Regions from separate parts of the Streptomyces sp. NPDC006326 genome, predicted to be linked through region 2. Evidence: riboswitches for the same ligand, from Rfam matches in the RefSeq annotation. Region 2 holds a riboswitch; the other holds the start of a gene.

Region 1 (11,180 bases), on a different contig from region 2:
GAAGGCGGACCGCCCGAGGTCCGCCGCGAGCCACCACAGTTGGAGGTCGACGGGCCGGTACAGGTCCACGGCGACGTCCCCCGTGCGGATGCGCTCCTGCAACTCCTCCTGGAAACCACCGCCGATCAGCGCGCCCGCGGCGAGCAGCGACTGGCTCACCCATACGAAGGTCAGGGCCTCGGCCTGGTCGTAGCCGCCCAGCCCGGGGCGCTCGTCCCACAGGGCGACGTACGTGTACGCGAGGATGAAGCCGAAGACCGTGTTCGTGAACACACCTGCGGCCGTCGCGGTCCCATAGGCGGCGTAGCGCCGGAAACCACCGACGGCGACGGCCAGATAGAGGCGGCCCTGCTGCGCGGCTGCCCGAAGCGTTCTCCGGCGCACCGTATCCCTCCGTTTCCCGGATCGTTCCTACGAGGGCCAAAGCGCGCGAGCTTAGTGCGGAGGGGCGATCCACGCGACCGAATTACGCCCGTCCGGCGCGTAATGGGCGGCCATCAGGTAGACACCTTGGGGTACAGACGTGGATGTTCCGCACGGCGCCGAGGAGCCTTGGACGATGAGCGACCAGTCACCACCACCTGGCTGGACGCCTCGTGACCCGGACACCCCCGACCGGCCGGCCGGCCCGGACGGACCGCCCGCCCGACGCCGGCGGACCGGCCGGCGCCGCTTCTTCCCCACCTGGCGCATGCTCCTCGGCGCCTTCCTGCTGCTCCTCCTGCTCGTCTGCGGCGCCCTCGTCGCGGGCTACCTGCTGGTCGACATCCCGCCCGCCAACTCCGCGGCGACCGCGCAGTCCAACCTGTACCTCTACTCCGACGGCACCGAACTCGCCCGCGACGGTGAAGTCGACCGGGTCAACGTCCCCCTCTCGCAGGTCCCCCGCACCGTGCAGGAAGCCGTACTGGCCGCGGAAGACCGGGACTTCTACTCCGAACGCGCCGTCGATCCCAAGGCCATGGTCCGCGCCGCCTGGAACACCCTCTCCGGCAAGGGCAAACAGTCCGGCTCGACCATCACCCAGCAGTACGTCAAGAACTACTACCTGGGCCAGGAACAGACGATCAAACGCAAGGTCAAAGAGTTCTTCATCGCCATCAAACTCGGACGCGAAAAATCGAAGCAGTACATTCTTGAGGGCTACCTCAACACCAGCTACTTCGGCCGCAACGCCTACGGCATCCAGGCCGCCGCCCAGGCCTACTACGGCAAGGACGCCGGAAAACTCACCACCGCCGAAGGCGCCTACCTCGCCACCCTCCTCAACTCCCCCAGCGCCTTCGACGTCGTCTCCCACCCCCAGAGCCGCGAACGCGCCCTCGCCCGCTGGAACTACGTACTCGACGGGATGGTCAAGAAGCAGTGGCTTTCCGCGCCCGAACGCGCCGCCACCACCTTCCCCGAACCCGGCAAGGTACGCCCGGCCGCGGGCCTGTCCGGGCAGCGCGGCTACCTCGTCGAAGCCATCAAGGACCACATCACCGAACGCAAGATCCTCGACGAGACCACCCTCGCCGAAGGCGGCTACCGCATCACCACCACCATCGACAGACGCCGCCAGAACGCCTTCGTCGAGGCGGTCGACGACAAGATGGCCGACAAACTCGACCCCGAGACGCACAAGACCGACCGCTTCGTACGCGCCGGCGGCGTCTCCATCGACCCGGCCACCGGCAAGGTCGTCGCCCTCTACGGCGGCTTCGACTACACCAAGCAGTACGTCAACAACGCCACCCGGCACGACTACCAGGTGGCCTCCACCTTCAAACCGTTCGTCTTCGCGGCCGCCGTGGAGAACAAATCCCGCACCCAGGACGGCCGTCGGATCACCCCCAACACCCTCTACAACGGCGACAACAAACGCCGCGTCGTCGGCACCCGCACCCCGTACGCCCCCGAGAACGAAGGCCGGCAGTCGTACGGGGACATCACCGTCAACACCGCCACCGACCTCTCCGTCAACACCGTCTTCGCCCAGATGGTCGTCGACGTCGGCACCGCCAAGGTCAAGGAAACCGCCGTCGCCCTCGGCATCCCCGAGAACACCCCGAACTTCGTCACCGGCCCCGCCATGGCGCTCGGCACCATGCAGGCCAGCGTCCTCGACATGACCCAGGCGTACGCGACCCTCGCCGACCACGGCCGCTACACCCCGTACACCTTCCTGGAAAAGATCAGCAAGGACGGCGAGGACCTCCACCTGCCCGACCGGACCCCCCGCCAGGCCGTCAGCCGCGAAGCCGCCGACACCACCACCTCCATGCTGGTCAGCGTCGTCGACAACGGCACCGGTACGGCCGCCCTGGCGGCGGGCCGCCCGGCCGCGGGCAAGACCGGCACCGGCGAACTGGACCGCTCGGCCTGGTTCGCCGCCTACACCCCCGACCTGGTCACCGTCGTCGCCATGATGGGCCAGGACCCCGACACCGGCACCCTGGAGTCCCTCTACGACGCACTCGGCGAAGCCCGCATCGGAGGCGGCGGCTACCCGGCCCGGATCTGGGCCCAGTACACGAAGACGGCCCTCGAAGGCACCGACCCCGTCGACTTCGACCTCGAACTCCAGCCGGGGGCGGCCCCCTCCCCGCCGCCGTTCACCCCGAACAACCCCGAGCAGCCGCCGGGCAGCACCCCGCTCCCGCCGGCGCCGCCGTCCCCGCCGGGCCGGCCCCACCGCCCCGGCCGGCCCAGCCCGCCGGCGGACGGGCAGGACGAGGAGGGCCAGACCGAAGGCGGCGAGGACGAGGAGGGGCAGACCACCGGGGGCGAAACCCCCGGAGGCGGCACCGACACGGGCACCACCGCCGGAAGGACCGGCGGCACCACGGCCGGCACCACGGCCGGCACCGGCTCCGGAACCACCGCCGGCGCCCTCGGCGGCGCCGGCGCAGGCGGCACCGGCGGCCGCCGCTCCCGCCCCCCGGCCGAGTTCCTGGAATGAGCCCGCACCCCGCACGGAGGGGACCGGTCAGTGACCGGCCGTGGCCTTCAGCCCCACCACGGCCACCAACAGCAGACAGATGAAGAAGATCCGGGCGGCCGTGACCGGCTCACCCAGCACCGCCATACCGAGCACCGCCGCCCCCACCGCACCGATGCCCACCCACACGCCGTACGCGGTACCGATGGGCAGCGTCTTGGCCGCGTACGACAGCAACACCATGCTCGCGACGATGCCCGCACCGGTGAACACGCTCGGCCACAGCCGCGTGAACCCCTCGGTGAACTTCATACCGATCGACCAGCCGACTTCGAGCAGTCCTGCGACGAGAAGAAGAACCCAGGCCATGACAGGCACCTCCGGAACGAGAGCGGAACGGGGTGCGTCGTCTTGTCGTCCAGCCACGGCCACCCGGTACGGCGCGTCTCGTCGGGGTCCCACCACCGTAGCAAAACACGAAGAAAGGGACCGGTGACAGACGTCACCGACCCCTCTCCGCGCAGATACAGCCGGTCAGGTCAGAGCAGGTCAGAGGTACAGCCCGGTGGAGTCCACGGACCCCTCCAGCCGCTCCGCGGCCACGGCGTGCAGATCCCGCTCGCGCATCAGCACGTACGTCGCCCCGCGGACCTCGACCTCGGCCCGGTCCTCGGGGTCGTACAGCACCCGGTCGCCCGGCTCCACACTGCGCACGTTCTGCCCGACCGCGACCACCTCGGCCCAGGCCAGCCGCTTGCCCACGGCAGCGGTCGCCGGGATCAGGATGCCGCCGCCCGAGCGCCGCTCGCCCTCGGGCGTGTCGGACTTCACGAGCACACGGTCGTGCAGCATGCGGATGGGCAGCTTGTCGTGGGTGGTGGTGTTGGTGTTCTCGCTCACGCCCCGAACCTACCCGCCCCCACCGCGCCCCTACGCCGCAGGGTCATCAGCGCTTGCGCCGCGCCGACAGCACGATCAGCCCCACGAGACCCACCGCCACCAGCGCGACCGGCACGATCCGCTCGGGGCGCGGGGCGCCGTCCTCGTGCCGGAAACCGTCCTTCACGTCCGTGACGAGGCGGTTCACGGCGACGATGGCCCGCCCGGCGGTGTGGTCGACCGTGGAGGCGACCCTGGCCTTCGCATCCCCGATGATCGTCTTGGGGTGCATCCGCACCCCGATCTCGTCGAGCGTCTCGGCGAGCTGGTCACGGCGGCGGATGATGTCCGCCTCGATCTGTGCGGGGGTCCTGGCTTCCGACACCGCGCTGCCTCCGTCGTCGTGGGTGGTGGTCATGGGGGGCGTGTTCCGCCATGCACAGTCTGTCAGCTTAGTCTCGTGGCGTATCGATCCCCTCCCGAGGAGACCAGCGATGAGTGAGCGACTCCAGCCGGGCGACAGCGCCCCTGCCTTCACCCTGCCCGACGCGGACGGCAACGAGATCTCGCTCGCCGACCACAAGGGCCGCAAGGTGATCGTGTACTTCTACCCCGCCGCCCTGACGCCGGGCTGCACGAAGCAGGCCTGCGACTTCACGGACAACCTGGCCGTGCTGGCCCAGGCCGGCTACGACGTCATCGGCGTCTCCCCGGACAAGCCGGAGAAGCTGGCGAAGTTCCGCGAACAGGAGCACCTGAAGGTCACCCTGGTCGGCGACCCGGAGAAGAAGGTCCTGGAGGCCTACGGTGCCTACGGCGAGAAGAAGCTGTACGGCAAGACGGTGACCGGGGTCATCCGCTCGACGGTCATCGTGGACGAGGAGGGCAAGGTCGAACGCGCCCTCTACAACGTCAAGGCCACCGGCCACGTAGCCAAGATCATCAAAGACCTGGGCATCTGACCCCACCACCCGGCCCACCCCGAAACGGCCCGCACCAACCGGTGCGGGCTGTTCCGTTCATCGGACGAACTCCCCCTCAGCCGCTCGACCATCGACCCGTGACTCCATGCGAGGACTGCACGCATGTCCACAGGACGGAGGAGCGCCATGGGTGACCCGTTCGCGTCGGCAGCAGCCGCCTCCACGACCTTCCGCGAACGAACCACCGCCGCGTGCGCCGCAGGGTGGCACAACTCGGACCCGAAACCTCCCACTTCACGCGACGCGCCTGGGGCAGGACACCCGCTCGCGCGCCGCGACCCGTGGCACCGGACACGCTCACGCTGCTCCCCGACGGTCGCCCCGCACGAACCGCGCGCGGCTGACCTCCGATATCCGTGCCCCAACTGCCACAGCCCGACGGACACGTGGTGCCGCAGGCGCCGCCCCGAGTCCTTCGCCTCCCCGGCCTCCGCCCCGTAGACTGAGCGAAGCCCAGCCTGACTCAATGTCCGATTTGGGCGGGATGTCGCGGTTGTGGTGGAATTGGCAGTCACGCTGGGTTTAGGTCCCAGTGGGGTAAAACCCGTGGGGGTTCGAGTCCCCCCAACCGCACACGCATACCGAAGGCCCCGTACGCAGCCGCGTGCGGGGCCTTCGGCGTGAGCCGGGGCATCGGGCCCTCAGTCCACCAGGGCCCGGATGAACGGGACCAGCGCGCGGAAGGCCTTGCCGCGGTGGGAGATGGCGTTCTTCTCCGCCGGGGTCAGTTCCGCGCAGGTGCGGGTGTCGCCCTCCGGCTGGAGGATCGGGTCGTAGCCGAAGCCGCCCGTGCCCGTCGGGGTGTGGCGGAGGGTGCCGGGGAGGCGGCCCTCGACCACGCGTTCGGTGCCGTCCGGGAGGGCCAGGGCCGCCGCGCACGCGAAGTGGGCGCCGCGGTGGACGTCGTCGATGTCCGAGAGCTGGGCCAGCAGGAGCTCCAGGTTCGCCTTGTCGTCGCCGTGGGTGCCGGCCCAGCGGGCCGAGAAGATGCCGGGGGCGCCGTTCAGGACGTCCACGCACAGGCCGGAGTCGTCGGCGATGGCCGGCAGGCCGGTGGCTCGGGCCAGGGCGTGGGCCTTGAGGAGGGCGTTCTCGGCGAAGGTGATGCCCGTTTCCTTGACGTCCGGGATCTCGGGGTACGCGTCCGCGCCGACCAGCTCGTACGGCAGGCCGGCGTCGGACAGGATGGCGCGGAGTTCGGAGACTTTGCCCGCGTTGCGGGTCGCGAGGATCAGGCGGCGGCTGCTGGTCATGGGCTCCATTATTCCGGTCGGCTCGCTGCGCCCGGTGCTCGCCCCGGCTCGCCCCGGCCCGCCTGCGCCCGGCTCGGCGCTCAGCCCGGGGTGCAGACCTTCGACAGTTCCTTCGCCGCGTCCGCGACGGGGGTGACGTCGGGGGTGGGGTTGCCGCTGTCGATCGACGTGCGGACGTTCTTGACGGCCGTGTTCATCGAGTCGATGGCCTTGCCGAGATCGGTGTTGTCCGTCTGGTCGCCGATCTTCTTGAGGTTCGTCTCGATCTGGTTCAGCGCGTTCTGGGCGTCCTGCGGGCTGTTGCCCGCGTTCGAGACCGCCTGCTGGAGGTCGTTCACGCCGTTCGTGATGGCCACCGCCGTGTTCGCGCAGTCCATCGCCGTGGAGATCGCGTCGCAGGAGGTGAGGGCCGGGACGGTCAGGACGGCCGCCACGGCCACGGCGGCTATGCGGAGCTTCATTCGGGTCCCCCCGGAAGGTTTGCGGGTACGTGGACGGGCGCACGGCTGTGACGCCGTGCGCCCGTGTCTGCGGAGACGCCGTGGCGCCCGCCGCGGTTGCTACAGCTGCAGCGCTCCGCGCTGGATGGCCTCCAGGTCGGCGCAGCCGCCGGCGGCGAGGTCGAGGAGGGCGTTGAGTTCCTTGCGGTCGAAGGGCTCGCCTTCGGCGGTGCCCTGGACCTCGACGAAGCGGCCGTCGCCGGTGCAGACGACGTTCATGTCGGTCTCGGCGCGGACGTCTTCCTCGTAGCAGAGGTCGAGGAGGGGGACGCCGTCGACGATGCCGACGCTGACGGCGGCGACGGTGCCGGTGAGCGGCTTGCGGCCGGCCTTGATCAGCTTCTTCCGCTGGCCCCAGGCGACGGCGTCGGCGAGGGCGACGTAGGCGCCGGTGATGGCGGCGGTGCGGGTGCCGCCGTCGGCCTGGAGGACGTCGCAGTCCAGGACGATGGTGTTCTCGCCGAGGGCCTTGTAGTCGATGACGGCGCGCAGGGAGCGGCCGATGAGGCGGGAGATCTCGTGGGTGCGGCCGCCGATCTTGCCGCGTACGGATTCGCGGTCGCCGCGGGTGTTGGTGGAGCGGGGGAGCATCGAGTACTCGGAGGTGACCCAGCCTTCGCCGCTGCCCTTGCGCCAGCGGGGGACGCCTTCGGTGAAGGAGGCGGTGCAGAAGACCTTGGTGTCGCCGAAGGCGATGAGGACGGAGCCCTCTGCGTGCTTGCTCCATCCGCGTTCGATGGTGACCGGGCGGAGCTGTTCGGGCGTGCGGCCGTCGATGCGAGACATGTTCCGAGCCTAGTCGGTGCGCGGGGAGGCGAGGACGGGGGAACGCGAAGACCCCGTCCGGGTGCGGGTGTGCGGGACGGGGTCCGGGCGCGGGTGTGGGTGGTCCCGCGTGTGCTCAGGTCAGATCAGGTCAGATCAGGTCACATCATGTCTTCGATGTCGGCGGCGATGGGGTCGGCGTCGGTGCCGATGACGACCTGGACGGCGGTGCCCATCTTGACGACGCCGTGGGCTCCGGCGGCCTTCAGGGCGGCCTCGTCGACCAGGTCGGGGTTGACGACCTCGGTGCGCAGGCGGGTGATGCAGCCTTCGACTTCTTCGATGTTGTCGATGCCGCCGAGCCCTGCGACGATCTTCTCAGCCTTGGTGGCCATGTGTTTCTCCCTGAGTTCTCCGAGAACCGACCCACCGGCGCGGTCCGCTTTGTCACGGTAGCCCACGGTTGGCCCATCTACACGAGCACGTGCGCGCCTTCTGCCGAATGATGACGATCAGCAGGAACCGCCTGCACAACTGGTCTACACCAGTGTGCCGCACGGGACGCACCTGCCAAAACGGGCCGGTCAGGAGGACGCCGATGAGCGCGAGCAGCGCCGCCGCAGCATCACCCGAACCGAGGTGGTGGAACGGCCTGTTCCAGGGGCTCCAGAAGATGGGGCGGAGCCTGCAGCTGCCGATCGCCGTCCTTCCGGCGGCCGGGATCATCAACCGGCTCGGCCAGCCTGACGTGTTCGGCAAGGACGGCCTGGACTGGGCGGACGTGGCCAAGGTGATGGCGGGGGCCGGCGGCGCGCTGCTGGACGCGGACCTGGGTCTGCCGCTCCTGTTCTGCATCGGCGTGGCGATCGGCATGGCGAAGAAGGCGGACGGCTCGACGGCGCTCGCGGCGGTGGCGGGGTTCCTCGTGTACCGGGGGGTGCTGCACGCCTTCCCCAAGGACTGCCCGTCCGGCACCAAGGACGTCGGGGGCGGCTGTCTCACGCCGACGGACACCTTCGCGGGGTACACGTACCAGAACCCGGGGGTGTTCGGCGGGATCATCATGGGTCTGCTCGCGGCCTGGTTCTGGCAGCGTTTCCACCGGGTGAAGCTCGTCGACTGGCTGGGTTTCTTCAACGGCCGCCGGCTGGTCCCCATCATCATGTCGTTCGTCGCGATCGCGTTCGCCGTGGTGTGCCTCGGCATCTGGCCGCCGGTGGGTGACGCGCTGGAGAGCTTCTCGGACTGGCTGACGGGGCTGGGCGCCTGGGGTTCGGGCCTGTTCGGTCTGGCGAACCGGGCGCTGCTGGTGATCGGGCTCCACCAGTTCCTGAACGTGCCGGTGTGGTTCCAGTTCGGCAGTTACACGAAGCCGGACGGCACGGTGGTGCACGGCGACATCAACATGTTCCTGCAGGGTGACCCGGATGCGGGGCAGTTCCTGTCCGGCTTCTTCCCGATCATGATGTTCGCCCTTCCGGCGGCGGCGCTGGCCATCACGCACTGCGCGAAGCCGCTGCGCCGCAAGGAGGTCGGGGGGCTGATGCTGTCGGTGGGCCTGACGTCGTTCGTCACGGGCATCACGGAGCCGATCGAGTACTCGTTCCTGTTCGTGGCGCCGGCGTTGTACGCGATCCACGCGGTGCTGACGGGGGTGTCGATGGCGGTGACCTGGGGGCTGGGCGTGCACGACGGTTTCAGCTTCTCGGCGGGGTTCATCGACTACGTCATCAACTGGCGGCTGGCGACGAAGCCCTGGCTGATCGTTCCGATCGGCCTGTGCTTCGCGGTGGTGTACTACGCGGTCTTCCGCTTCGCGATCACGAAGTTCGACATCCCGACCCCGGGGCGGGAGTCGGACGAGGAGATCGCGGCGATGCAGGCGGAGACGACGAAGGCGTAGCGGCGGGTCGCGCCCTCCCGGAGGCCGTCGAGGCCCTTGGATCTTTGATCCGGGGGCCTTTCGTCATGACCTGCCGTACGACATGCCGGGCGACCCGCCGGAGGACCCGGAGGATGTGGCGCAGGCCACAGGAAATCGAAGGTTCCTTATCTATCCCCGACCATGCTACAACTGGTCTACACCACCCATTGGTGTAGACCACGCACGAGCGGGGCACCTCTGTCCGAGCGCTCGCGTACCCCCGTTCCGAGACGCCGCCGATCCCCCGTTCCCCGGGCGGCGCCTTGCCTTCTGGAGGAAGCCCATGTCCACAGCCACCGCTGCTGCGGAAAAGAAGAAGGGCGCGGGCGTGATGGCTGTCATGCAGCGCATCGGCCGGAGCCTCATGCTCCCCGTCGCGGTGCTGCCCGCCGCCGCGCTGCTCGTCCGCCTCGGTGACAAGGACATGCTCGGCGATCCCTCGCTGCCGGGCTTCCTCACCAAGATCGCCGGATACATGTCCGCCGGCGGCGGCGCGATCCTCGCGAACATGGCGCTGCTGTTCGCCGTCGGCATCGCGATCGGTTACGCCAAGAAGTCCGACGGCTCCACCGCTCTCGCCGCGGTCACCGGCTACCTGGTCTTCTCCAAGGTCCTGGCGACCTTCACCGACCCGAACCTGCCGAAGGTCGAGACGGTCGTCGACCACAAGGTCGCCCTCGTGGACGCTCCCGTCGACGCCAAGGTCCTCGGCGGTGTCGTCATGGGCATCGTGGTCGCCCTGATCTACCAGAAGTTCTACCGGACGAAGCTGCCCGAGTGGGCCGGCTTCTTCGGCGGCCGCCGCCTGGTCCCGATCCTCTCCGCCTTCGCGGGTCTGCTGATCGGCATCCTCTTCGGCCTGATCTGGCCGGTCCTCGGCACGGGCCTGCACAACCTCGGTGAGTGGCTGGTCGGCTCGGGCGCCGTCGGCGCGGGCCTCTTCGGTGTCGCCAACCGCGCTCTGATCCCGGTCGGCATGCACCACCTGCTGAACTCCTTCCCGTGGTTCCAGGCCGGCGAGTACAACGGCAGCAGCGGTGACATCGCCCGCTTCCTGGCCGGTGACCCGAGCGCCGGACAGTTCATGACCGGCTTCTTCCCGATCATGATGTTCGCCCTCCCGGCGGCGTGCCTCGCGATCGTCCACTGCGCCCGCCCCGAGCGCCGCAAGGTCGTCGGCGGCATGATGTTCTCCCTCGCCCTGACCTCCTTCGTCACGGGCGTGACCGAGCCGATCGAGTTCACGTTCATGTTCATCGCCCCGGTGCTGTACGCGCTCCACGCGGTGCTGACCGGTGTATCGATGGCGCTGACCTGGGGGCTCGGCATGAAGGACGGCTTCGGCTTCTCCGCCGGTGCCATCGATTACCTGCTGAACCTGGGCAAGGCCACCAACCCGCTGGGCCTGGCGGTCGTCGGTCTGTGCTTCGCCGCGGTCTACTACGTGGTGTTCCGCTTCGCGATCGTCAAGTTCAACCTGCCCACCCCGGGCCGCGAGTCCGACGAGGAGCTGGCCGAGATGGCGAAGGCCGAGGCCAAGTAGCCGGCAGCCGCCGTACGAACGACGAAGCCCCCGCCTTCCCTTCCGGGAGGGCGGGGGCTTCGTCCGTCCGGGGCCGCTCGGGCTCAGACCTCGTACACGGCGCCCGCGTACGCGAGGTCGACCGGGCCGTCGTAGACCGCGCGGGCGTCGGCCAGGTTCTGCCGGGGGTCGGTCCACGGCGGGATGTGCGTGAGGACCAGCCGCCCGACCCGGCCGGCGCGGGCGAACTCCCCCGCTTCGCGGCCGTTGAGGTGGAGGTCGGGGATGTCCTCCTTGCCGTGGGTGAAGGACGCCTCGCACAGGAAGAGGTCCGTCTCCTCGGCCAGCAGCCCCAGCTCGGGGCAGACGCCGGTGTCGCCGGAGTACGTGAGGGAGCGGCCGCCGTGCTCGACGCGGATGCCGTACGCCTC
Region 2 (11,180 bases):
CGAACTGCTCGACCGGCTTCATCAGGCCCTGCGCCACTACAGCGGCGGAAGGCTCGAAGACGACGTCGCGGTCCTCGCCGTGCGGTGCACGAAGAGCACCCACGGCCAGGAGCAGCCGGTATAGGCGGCGGCCGGCCGTACCGTGGCCTGACGCGTACGACTCGGTCAGGGGGTGCGGGGGCCGCTCTTCACGGGCGTCCAGGTGCCACCCTTCACCGCGTACACCGTCAGCTGGCGGTTGAGCGTGTCGCCATACTCGTCGAAGGCGACGCGGCCCGTGACGCCGTCGAACGCCAGCTCCGCAACGGCCTGCGGCATCTTGGCCCGGGCATTCGCCGGGAGCGTTCCGCCATTGGCCGTCACGACGGCCTTCACCGCCTCGATGACGGCCCAGGCCGCGTCGTACGCGTAAGGGCCGTACGAACCGGCCGCCTCCGGATACCCCGCCGTCCGGTACCGGGAGAGGAAGTCGGCTCCACCGGCCAGGCCCTCGGCGGGAAGGCCGATATTGGTGACGAGGTCGCCCTCGGCCTTCGCATTGGTCGTGATGAACTGCTGGTCGAAGACGCCGTCGCCCCCCATCAGCGGAATGGTCACGCCGCCCTGCTTGAGCTGCTGGGAGAGCGGCCCCGCGGTGGTGTAGTAGCCGCCGAAGTACACGGCGTCGGCGCCGGAGGAGCGGACCTTCGAGGCGACGCCCGAGAAGTCGTTCTGCGCGGGATCGACGTGGTCCGTTCCGACGATGGTCCCGCCCAGCCTGGTGAACTCGCTCCTGAACCCCGACGTGAGGCTGGTGCCGTAGGCGCTGTCGTCGTCGATGACGTAGAGCTTGGACTTCCGGGCCTCGTCGTGGAGGTACCGGGCGGCGAACGGCCCTTGGTCGACGTCCGTGGCGACGGTGCGGAAATACGTCTTGTACGAGCGGGACTTGGTGCCGTCGGCCCAGTGGGGGCCCAGTGTGAGCACGGGGTCGGTGTTGGCCGGTGACACGTTGACCAGGCCGGCCTGGCCGAGCGGCTCCACCAGAGTCCGGGCGACGCCGGAGTTGAGCGGTCCCACGACCCCGAGCACCTTCTCGTCGGCGACGAACCGCGCGGCGTTGGAGCGGCCCTTGGCGGGAGTGGCCTCGTCGTCCAGGGCTTTGATCTCGAAGTTCACGCCGGGCACGTGCCTGGTCCGGTTGGCGGTCCTGACCGCCAGGTCGGCGGAGTTCTTGATGCCGACGCCCATGGAGGACAGGTCGCCGCTGAGCGGTGCGTCCACCCCGATCACCACCGTGACGGGGGCAGCAGGGGAGCCGCTGCCGGCCGCCCCGCCGCCGCCCGGCAGATCGTCACGGGTGAGCGTCCAGGTCAGGACGGAGCCGACGGCGAGCGTGGCCAGGGTCGCCCCGAGGAGCGTGGAGCGCCGGGTGAGGGTACGCCGCCGGGCGGATACGCCTTCGCCACGCCCTGTCTGGCCCGTCCCCCCGAGCGGTACCAGCTCCTCCTCGGCCGGGGGCACGGGCGTGGGCGGGCTGGTCGGCCGGTCCGGTACCCGGTGGCGGAGGGTGTCGGGGCTCGAAGCGGAATCCCTGGCCGTCGGCGTCGGCGTCGGCGTCGGCGTCGGCAGGGGCGAGGGGTACGGCGTCTCCACCACCGTGTCCGGTACGGGTACCGGCTCGGCCTCGGGTGGGACGGCATCGGCGGCTGCGTCTGCCCGGGACCGGCACGACCGCAGCACCGAGGCCAGCAGCTCGGCGGCCTCGGCGGCGCCGGCGCGCTGCGCAGGGTCCTTGGTGAGGAGCGCATCCAGCACGGGGGCCAGCGGGCCGGCGTGGGTCGGACTCCGGTGGGGGCGGGTGAAGACGGCCACGGCCAGGGCGTGGAGTCCCTCGGCGTCGAACGGCGGACGCCCCTCGACGGCGTGGTAGAGGGTGGCGCCGAGCGCCCAGAGGTCGTTGGCCGGAGTCGGGCGCTTGCCCTCCAACTGCTCCGGCGGCATGTACTGCGGGGTGCCGATGACGATCCCGCTGTGGCTGAGCTTGGTCGTTGCGTCCGCGAGATGCGCGATGCCGAAGTCGGTGAGGACGACGCGGTCCTTGGTGAGGAGTACGTTGTCCGGTTTGATGTCGCGGTGGACGATCCGCGCGTCGTGCGCCTCGGCGAGCGCGTCGAGCACGGCCGAGCCGATCTCCGCCACCCGCTGCACCGGCAGCCGGCCCTGCCGGCGGATGGCCGCGGCGAGGGATTCCCCCCGGATGAACTCCATGACGATCACGGGGGCGCCGCGGTGCTCCACGACGTCGTGGATGGTGATGATCCCGGGATGGCTGAGAGTGACCGCCGCGCGGGCCTCGCCGGTGAAGCGCCCGAGCAGCGTGGCGCGGTCGTGGTCCTCCAGCCCGGGCGGGAAGAGGATCTCCTTGATGGCGACCTCCCGCCCGAAAAGCTGCTGGTCGACGCCCCGCCAGACACGGCCCATACCGCCCTGGCCGATGCGTTCGAGCAGCTTGTACCGCCCGGCGATGAGTTCGGAGTTCTGCTCGGTCACGCGGATACTGTAGGACCTGACCGGCCGGTCGGGTGACGGAACTGTGGCCTGATCACGTACCTCGGCACGACATCGGCACCACCGGGTGCGCCACCCGCTAAAGCCAGCCGTTGCGGCGGAAGACGCGGTAGAGGAGCCCGGACGCAAGTGCCATGAGTCCGAGGGCGAGCGGGTAGCCGTAGCCCCAGCCGAGCTCGGGCATGTGCTCGAAGTTCATCCCGTAGACGCCGGCGACCATGGTGGGGATCGCGAAGATCGCGGCCCAGGCCGAAATGCGCCGCATGTCGTCGTTCTGCCAGGTCCCCACCCGCGCTTGCTGTGCGTCCAGAACCGAGTTCAGCAGCTCGTCCAGGGAACGGACCTCGGTGTCGGTGCGGTTCAGGTGATCCGCGACGTCGCGGAAGTAAGGCAGCACCTTCGGCGGGTGGCCGTGCCCCTCCTGGGCCGGGCCGGTCAGGATTCCTTGCAGGACAGGCACGAGGGGCTGCACCGCGTCACGGAACTCCCGTACCTCGCGTTTGAGGGAGTAGATCGCCTCGGTGTGGTCCACGCGGGAGGTGGAGAAGACGCAGTCCTCCAGCTGGGTGAGCGCGGCCCGCACCTTGTCCGCCGAGTCGCTGTAGGCGTCCACGACCACGTCGAGGACGGCGTGCAGGACGGACAGCGGGCCGAAACGCAGCATGCCGGGGTCGGCTGCAAGGCGGCGGGCGGCTTCTGCTGCCGGGTCGACCGGGCCGTGCCGCACGGTGAGCACGTACCGGGGTCCGACGAAAACCATCAGTTCCCCGGTCTCCACGGCGGTGTCCGCGTCGACGTACCAGAGCGTCTTGAGGGCCACGGCCAGCACATTGCCGAAGCGCTCGCGCTTCGGGCGCTGCCGTGCCTGGACCGCGTCCTCGACCGCAAGGGGATGCAGGCCCAGCTCGTCTGCCAACTGGACCAGCTCCGCCTCGGCCGGATCGACCAGACGCACCCACCCGAACTCCCCTTCACCGAGTTCCCGCAGCCGCTTGAGCACCAGCCGGCAGGCTTCGTCCTCCAGCCCGCACTCCACGACCTCCGACCGGCCGGACCGTTCCTCGTACATCACGCATTCCATCTCACGCGCATGCTTCACCATGCCGTTTTCATGCATCACCGGCCGCTTCCCAGGGCTCCGAGCACCCGAGGGGCACGACCCGGCGCCGGCCTCATGCCGGGCGGATGGCCGCGGTCAGCCGGTCGATCCTCGCGCGAACCTCGGCGAGCTTGTCCGACTTCGAGGGCGGGAACCAGGCGGTGGGGTGGAACTCGCCTGGTCCTGAGACACCGGCCGGCGGAGGGTGACCGGCAGTCCGTGTACCAGTGCCCGGCCAACGGCAGCCGCACCGCGGGGTCCTCCTGGTGGCCGCGCGGGGCGAGCAGCGGCGGCTCCCGGGCTGGTGGAGACGATCGAGCGCCACCGGGGGAAGCCCGGTCTCCAGTACCTCGACCACCAGGGGGAGGTCGTCCCCTGGTAGAGGCACCCCCACCACAGGCGGGTCACAGCCGCCAGTACGTACCCGCGCTGGCATCGACGTGCACCACGTGCCGGCCGACCCGCACCACGTGGTGGTCCGGGCCGATCCACGAACCGCCGGCCCCGTCGGCGCCGGGCAGTGGGGTCCAGATCTCCAGGAAAGTGCTGCCGTCCGGGTTGGTGCCCCGCTCGACGAGGTCCGCACCCTCCCACCGGAAGGTGCCCGCGTCCTCGCCGGGCTCGCCCGTGAGGTGGTGGAAGTGCACCTGGGAGCCGTCGAAGGACGTCGTACCGGCGAAGCCCCGGCTGTCGGCGTAGTACGGCCCGGCCTGCAGCCACACCACCTCGCGGTCTTCGAGAAGGGGTCCGCCGTTCCGGCTGATCCCGCGCCGCAGCCACGCGCCGTGGCCGGGAACCGGGACACCGGGACCGCCCGGGAAGCGGCCCGCACCCGGCTCAGGCACGGTCATCGACGGCCGGGTCGTCCACGGCCAGGAGGGTGAGCGGTACGTTGCCGCGCACCGCCTGGGAGTAGGGGCAGACCGCGTCCGCCCGGTGCAGCAGGGGCTGGAGGTCCGCTGCCCGCCACCCCGGGAGGCTGACCGTGAGGGTCACGGCGAGGCCGTAGCCCGCAGGCGTGTCCGTGGTGCCGAGCTGCACTTCACAGGCCACGCGCGCGGCCGAGGCATCCGCCCCGAACTCGGCGGCGACCTCCGCGAGCGCAGAGGTGAAGCAGGCGGCGAAACCCGCAGCGAACAGCTGCTCGGGGTTGGTGGTGCCCGGCACCTTCTTGCGCGGCGGGGCGAGACGGACCTCCAGCCGCCCGTCGTCCGTGCGGACGGATCCGGTACGGCCCCCGGCGGCATGCGCGGTGGTCCGGTACAGGCTGCGGGTGAGTGGCACGGTCATGGGTTCGGCCCATCTTGCTCGACGAGGACGCTGCCCGGGTGCGGACAGCGGCGGCGCTGCTCGTGCAGCACCTGCGCGTCGTCGTGCGTAACCGGGTACGGCGCATCTCGTCCGGGGCCGGGATCCGGCCGCCGGACAATCTAGCAACGGGGCACGGCCGGCCGGGACCGGACCGGCGGTGACCTTCCTCACCCGCCGTCGGCCGCGCCGCGGTCAGGGGCCACGGGCCGGTGCCGGCTGCGGTACGCCCCGGGAGCCATGCCCTCCCACCGGGTGAAGGCACGGACCAGGGCCGTGGCGCCGCTCAGGCCGACGAGGGGGGCGACCCGGTCCAACGGCAGGGCCGTGGTCTCCAGCAGCCGCCTGGCCCGGCTGTGACGGGCGGTGTCGAGGAGCGCCCGCCACGACGTGCCCTCCGCGTGCAGGGCCCTGCGCAGGCTGCGGACGCCGAGGTTGAGTTCCGCGGCAGGGCCCTCCGGGCCCGCGTCCGCGAGGGCGGCGCTTTCCAGCCACTGCCGCACGCGCCCGGTGACGGTTGCGGCCTCGGACAGCTGGTGCAGGAGCCGGTCGGCGTAGGCCCGGTGCAGGGCGTTGAGCGTCGGATCGTGGAGGGGGCGGCGCCTGTCGAGGTCTTCGTTGGCGACCGTGATCGCGTTCTCCGGGGCGTCGAAGCCGACGGGACAGCCGAGGACGCGGGCGTACGGTTCTGCCGAGCCCGCACGGGGATGGGCGAACGACACGGCCAGGGGCGCCCAGTCGTCGCCGGCGATCCAGCGGGCGGCCCGCACCATGCTGCTGATGACCGCCTCCACCTGCTGGGGGTGCATGGCCGCCGGGTCGACGGTCGGCCGGTAGCAGACCCGGCTGACGCCGCTGCTGCGGTGCAGGGTCACCGTGCCCGCCTGGCTCACCAGGGGGTGGTAGCGCTCGGCCGCCCGCGCGGCGTCCGAGAGGCTGGCGCAGGTGAGCACGAGGTGGCCCAGGACGTGCAGACCCTCCGGCCGGATGCGGTCGCCCACGAGGAGCCCGGTGTGCGGTCCGGCGTCCCGGGAGCCGAGCACTGTCTCCCACAGGGCGCGCATCTCGCCGAACTCCAGCCGGTCGGTAGGGGAGGTCCAGGAACCGGAGCCGCCGACGCCCTCCGTCGTGGCGCTCAGGACGGCGAGGGCGTAGTACGCGGTGACGGTGGGCGGCTCGATGGCGGACACGGCCGCCAGTCAATGCGGGTGCACCCCCCTCGTCAACACCGTCACGCGCCGGCGGGCGCCCGGAGGGCCGGTCCGGGGAGTCAACGGATTGGCCGCGGGAGTGAATGACGGACCGTTGGGCGGCTGCTTAAGGTCGGCCGTCGGACACCGAGGGGGCCGGGGACCGGAGGACCGGGGGATCCAGGGGCCGGGGACCGGGGGACCGGGGCCCGCGGAGCGCGGGGGAGGCCTCCTGCCCCTGTCGCTGTCCCGATGGCCCGCTGCCCCGATCAGCACCGCTCAGAGGAGTACGCCGTGATTCTCTTCCTGCTCCCCGCAGGCGACTACGACCCGACCGAGGCGGCGGTGCCCTGGGCCGCACTGCGGGACGCCGGCTTCGAGGTGCGGTTCGCCACCCCCGGCGGGAAGGTCGCGCTCGCCGACCGCCGGCTCACGGACCTCGGCTTCTCCTGGCTGTCTCCCTGGCTGATGACCCGCCGCGCCGAGCTCGCCGCCTACCGCCGCCTCACCGAGGACCCCTGGTTCCTCGCCCCCTCCTCGTACGCGGACGTCGACCCGGCCGAGGTCACCGGCCTCTTCGTACCCGGCGGCCATGCCGCGGGCATGCGGACGCTGCTTGAGGACGCCACCGCCCAGCGGCTGTTCGCCCGGGTCTTCATCCGCGGGCTGCCGGTGGGGGCCGTCTGCCACGGCGTGCTGCTCGCCGCCCGCGCCAAGGACCCCGCCACGGGGCGCTCGGTCCTGCACGGGCGGCGGACGACGGCTCTGACGTCCCTGCTGGAGCTGACCGGATGGAACCTCACCCGCCTCTGGCTGGGGCGCTACTACCGTACGTACCGCACCACCGTGCAGGCGGAGGTCACCGCGGCCCTCGCCGATCCGAGCCACTTCCTCACCGGCCCGCCGCTGCCGATCCGCGACTCCGCCGCCCGTCCCGGCCGCGGCTTCACCGTCAGGGACGGCAACTACGTCTCCGCACGGTGGCCCGGCGACTGCCACCGCCTGGCGGCGGAGTACGTGGCCCTGGTCCGCGCCCACGAGACGGGAGCGGTGCACCGGACGGGGTGAGCCCGGCCGGTCCGCGGTGCGGATACGGGGCTGTGGTGGCGGCACTTGACGAACGGCGCGTGCCGCCTCACGCGACAGCCCGGCATCCGACCGGCGTATCACCAGGCATGCCGGCCGCGGCGGTGGGTACGACCCCTCCAGTGCGGGCCGTCGTGGCAGCGGCCCGAAGAACGAGAGTGTGGGAAGTGATTCGAAAACTGCAGGCAGTTGCGCTGGACTGCGCCGATCCGGTACGGCTCGCGGAGTTCTACGCGGCTCTGCTCGGCGGCCGCGTGGTCGCGGACCCGGACGATCCCGACTGGGTCGAAGTGCACGGGTTCGAGGGGACCCCGCTGGCCTGCCAGCGCGTGGACGGCTACCAGCCGCCCCAATGGCCCGGCAAAGAGCGCCCCCAGCAGCTCCACCTCGACTTCGACGTCGACGACCTCGACGGGGAGGAGAGCCGGGCGCTGTCCCTCGGCGCGACCGTGCTGGAGCGGACGGACCAGCTCCGCCCGGACGCCAACTGGCGGGTGTACGCGGACCCCGCCGGCCATCCTTTCTGCCTCTGCGTCCACTGAGTCACCATGCGGAGGGGTTCCCCGTACCGGGCTCCCGCGGCCCGGTGCGGCGGTACTGGACGACATCGCCGCCAACGGCTACCCGGCGCCGGAGACCGGCATGCTGTGGGAGACCGCCCGCGACGCCCACCTCGCCCGGCTGGCGGACGAGCGGGCCAGTGTGACTATGCAGACGAGATCGGCAACCACACCTGGGGATGGGAGCTCGACCCCACGTTCTGGATCGGAGCTCGCCCCCACGTTCTGACGGCTGGGGTACGGCAGGACGCCACGCGACCTCGACGCGCCGTCTTGCCGTACCCGCCGCCCGCGCCGCGTCGTCAGGCCGGCTGGTCCGGGGCGGAGGCGGTGATCACGGAGAAGGCGCCGCCCTGTGGGTCGGCGAGCACGGCCATGCGGCCGGCCGCCATGTCGAAGGCCGGGGCGAGGACGGTGCCGCCGGCGCGGACGGCGGCCGCCTGGAGGTCGTCGACGTCGTCCGCGTGGAAGTACGGCTGCCAGTGCGGGGGCACGCCCGGCGGCAGCTTGCTCAGGTCCATCATTCCGCCCACCGCGCGGTCGTCGACCTTGAACTCGATGTAGCCCTCGGCGCCGGGCATGTGGGAGCGGGCCGTGGTGACGGGCAGGATGGCGGAGTAGAACGCGGCCGCCGCCGGGAGGTCGCCGGTGGTCAGCTCGTTCCAGATCAGTGCGCCGTGCTCGTTGACGATGCCCGCGCCGTCGAAGGTGCCGGGCTGCCACAGGCCGACGACGGCACCGGTCGGGTCGGCGATCACGGCCATCCGGCCGAGGTCCATGACGTCCATCGGGCCCATCATGACCGTGCCGTGCGCGTCGGTGACGGCCTTGATCGTGGAGTCCAGGCTGTCCGTGGACAGGTAGGTGGTCCACGCCGTCGGTGGCAGCGGGTCGGGGACCGTTCCGTCCGGGTTCATCGCCTTCATGATTCCCGCGACGGGCTTGCCCTTGAGCGTGCAGACGGCGTACCCGCCCTGCTCGGCGGGGCCGATCTCGCCCTGCCAGCCGAAGAGGTCGCAGTAGAAGTCGATGGCCGCCTGCTGGTCGGGGACCATCAGGTCGACCCAGCACGGGGTGCCGGGCTTGTAGGGGCCGTTCATGTCGGGCACGGATGCCTCCGGGATACCGCTCGGGGGAAGGACGGGGCGTCCCCTACCCGCGCCACACGCCCGGAATCGGGCCGAGCGGGTGAGTTCCGCGTGGGGGCAGGAGGCCGGCAGAACACCGCTGCGCCCGACCTCGGGGCGCATCACCGGCCGCTGCGACGTGGGCTTCGAGGACGACTCCCACCCGGGGCGGCGCAGCGCAAAACCCTTCGACACCACACCGACCGGCTGGCAGGCTGCGTTCATGACCTACGGAATCGAGTCCCACTTCACCCGGTGAGCGCCCAGGAAGAGCGCAACGCGCTCACTCCGCCGCCTGCTCTGTACGACCACGCCCTGCGCCTGCTGCGCGAGTCCCCTGACGGAGTCCCGCCCCATCGCGGTTACTCACTACGCCCGCGCCGGAAAACCGCAGCGGGCGAGGACCCGCTCCCTTGGGAAGAGGCGCAAAGCGCCATCCGGGAAGCACTCAGCCCGCTCCCGGACGACGCTGCCACCCTGCACCGCCGCTTCGAACAAGTCGGCTTGCACGGCCGCCACGCGCGTTTGGTCCAGTCCGCCGTCACCGGACTGTCCCTGCCGGCCGAGCAGTGGGGCGCGGCCCGCGCCCTGGGACGGCAACTGATCCGGACCGGTACGACCGTGCCCGCCGTCACCGCCGGCCTGGCCCTGCTGATCCGCCTCGGAGAGCCCGAGGACGTCCCCGCTCTCTCCGTGCTGGGCCAGTTCCGGGAGTTCGCCGGCCCAGCGGTCAACGCGCTCGACATCCTCGATCCGCGAGCTGCCGCCGTCCTCTGGCTCGCGCTCCATGCGGGCCGCGGCGAACTTCAGCCCCTCGCCCATGCCCTGTGGACGGGCAACCGGCAGGCTGTGCGCTCGGAGCTCATCGCCTTCCCCACCTCGCCCCGCTTCCTCGACAGCGCGACGGCCCGCCGGATCGCGGAGGCTCCCCGGCTGCCCGATCTGCTGGACCAAGCCCCCTCCGACACCGACCTGCTCGCTCGCGCGGGAAGGCTGCTCGTCCGGATGGGGTGCTCACCCGACGATCCGACCGACCTCCTCGACTACCGCGACGCGCCCCGCCTCTACGAAACCGTCGTCACGCGCTCCGGCCTGCTGCCGGCCACCCTCGGCAACGCCGCGTTGCTGCTGTCGCTCGCCCTGGACCTGAGCAGCGGCACCGCCGTCCTGCTGGACTGGCCGCCGGGACGGCGCGAGGCACTGCTGGACTCGCTGGGGCAGCTGCTGGCCGAACCCCGATGGGCGCGAGCCGGTGCCACCGCGAGCGAGGCGGATGAGCGGCGACGGGCCGACTGGATCCGCCGCACCGGACGACAGCCCTTCGAACGCCCGGGGACGCCCGGCAGGTTCCGCGTCGAGGTGGTGGCCGGCGACCCCGCCGACCGGGAACCCGTCGAGGCACGCGTACTCATCGACGGCCGCCCCGTGGTCCCGGCAGTGTTCGGTCGCGGGCGCACCAACAGCCCCGAGTACCTGCTGGACGAGGGTCGGCTGCGGGCCGGGGCGGAGCCGCGCGAGGTGCAGCTCGCGGAGGCCTACTGCACCGAGGGGTGCTGCGGCGCGCTCTACGTCACCATCCGGCGGGAGGCGGACCAGGTGGTGTGGGAGAACTGGCGGCGGTCCATGTCGGGCTCCCGAGACGCCGCCGCCGAGCTCCCCGCCCACCGGTTCGAGGCCTCCGCCTATGACCGTGAGGTCGCCAGGGCGGAGACAGACGGCTCCTGGTCCTGGCGCGCTCGCACCGTCGCCCGCCTGATCAAGGCCGGGCTGACCGGGGAACCGGATCTCCTGGGCCGATGGGACGCAAGCCGGGGCTGGACCACGACGGACTTCGACGACCCCGACACCGCCTTGGTGGTCTTCTCGTACCTGCCAGGGCCGGCGTCCGGCAAACCGGAACGGGCCGACAGCCCCCTCCAGTTCCGCTGGGACATCCCCGACGACGGCACCCCGCCCGAGGCACAGGCCGCCGCCGCCTTGCGCCGGCTGGCCGAAGAGGACCCGAAGACCTACGCACGGGTATGCGGCGGCAGCCGCGAGCGCGCGGAGGAACTCGGCTTCCCCTGGCCGGACGGCACCTGACCGACCGGCCTCGTCTCACTTCGTGTTCCGTTGAGGAGCGCCAGGCCCGTGGGCAACCGCTTCAGAGGCTGGTGAGGGCCTGGGGCGACAGTGTCTTGATCATGGTGTTGGTCCAGCGCATCTGGCGCAGGGTCTGCGGGTGGCACGCGGTGGCCAGCGCCACGAGCCGCTCGTCTCT

What was found. Region 2 has a riboswitch for guanidine ahead of ABZ128_RS13260 (Ohr family peroxiredoxin). Riboswitches for the same ligand answer to the same signal wherever they lie in the genome.
Positions count from the first base shown of each region.
Region 1: linked by a shared signal. The riboswitch ahead of ABZ128_RS08235 (multidrug efflux SMR transporter) and the one ahead of ABZ128_RS13260 (Ohr family peroxiredoxin) in region 2 are both predicted to bind guanidine.

Region 1 is NZ_JBEXRC010000007.1:117,666-128,845, forward strand. Features, by position in the region: gene ABZ128_RS08225 (ABC-2 family transporter protein) at 1-384, opposite strand, end outside; gene ABZ128_RS08230 (transglycosylase domain-containing protein) at 560-2,944, shown strand; gene ABZ128_RS08235 (multidrug efflux SMR transporter) at 2,972-3,292, opposite strand; guanidine-III (ykkC-III) riboswitch at 3,324-3,399, opposite strand; gene ABZ128_RS08240 (co-chaperone GroES) at 3,473-3,823, opposite strand; gene ABZ128_RS08245 (DUF3618 domain-containing protein) at 3,870-4,187, opposite strand; gene bcp (thioredoxin-dependent thiol peroxidase) at 4,297-4,764, shown strand; tRNA gene ABZ128_RS08255 (tRNA-Leu) at 5,275-5,358, shown strand; gene rdgB (RdgB/HAM1 family non-canonical purine NTP pyrophosphatase) at 5,427-6,038, opposite strand; gene ABZ128_RS08265 (hypothetical protein) at 6,119-6,499, opposite strand; gene rph (ribonuclease PH) at 6,599-7,324, opposite strand; gene ABZ128_RS08275 (PTS glucose/sucrose transporter subunit IIB) at 7,465-7,764, opposite strand; gene ABZ128_RS08280 (PTS transporter subunit EIIC) at 7,902-9,206, shown strand; gene ABZ128_RS08285 (PTS transporter subunit EIIC) at 9,511-10,770, shown strand; gene ABZ128_RS08290 (MBL fold metallo-hydrolase) at 10,854-11,180, opposite strand, start outside.
Region 2 is NZ_JBEXRC010000013.1:60,268-71,447, forward strand. Features, by position in the region: gene ABZ128_RS13240 (PP2C family protein-serine/threonine phosphatase) at 1-124, shown strand, start outside; gene ABZ128_RS13245 (bifunctional serine/threonine-protein kinase/ABC transporter substrate-binding protein) at 166-2,532, opposite strand; gene ABZ128_RS13250 (magnesium and cobalt transport protein CorA) at 2,630-3,652, opposite strand; gene ABZ128_RS13255 (hypothetical protein) at 4,054-4,500, opposite strand; gene ABZ128_RS13260 (Ohr family peroxiredoxin) at 4,487-4,939, opposite strand; guanidine-III (ykkC-III) riboswitch at 5,012-5,074, opposite strand; gene ABZ128_RS13265 (AraC family transcriptional regulator) at 5,128-6,147, opposite strand; gene ABZ128_RS13270 (type 1 glutamine amidotransferase domain-containing protein) at 6,442-7,215, shown strand; gene ABZ128_RS13275 (VOC family protein) at 7,401-7,775, shown strand; gene ABZ128_RS13280 (VOC family protein) at 8,096-8,893, opposite strand; gene ABZ128_RS13285 (hypothetical protein) at 8,982-9,179, shown strand; gene ABZ128_RS13290 (hypothetical protein) at 9,425-11,002, shown strand; gene ABZ128_RS13295 (hypothetical protein) at 11,064-11,180, opposite strand, start outside.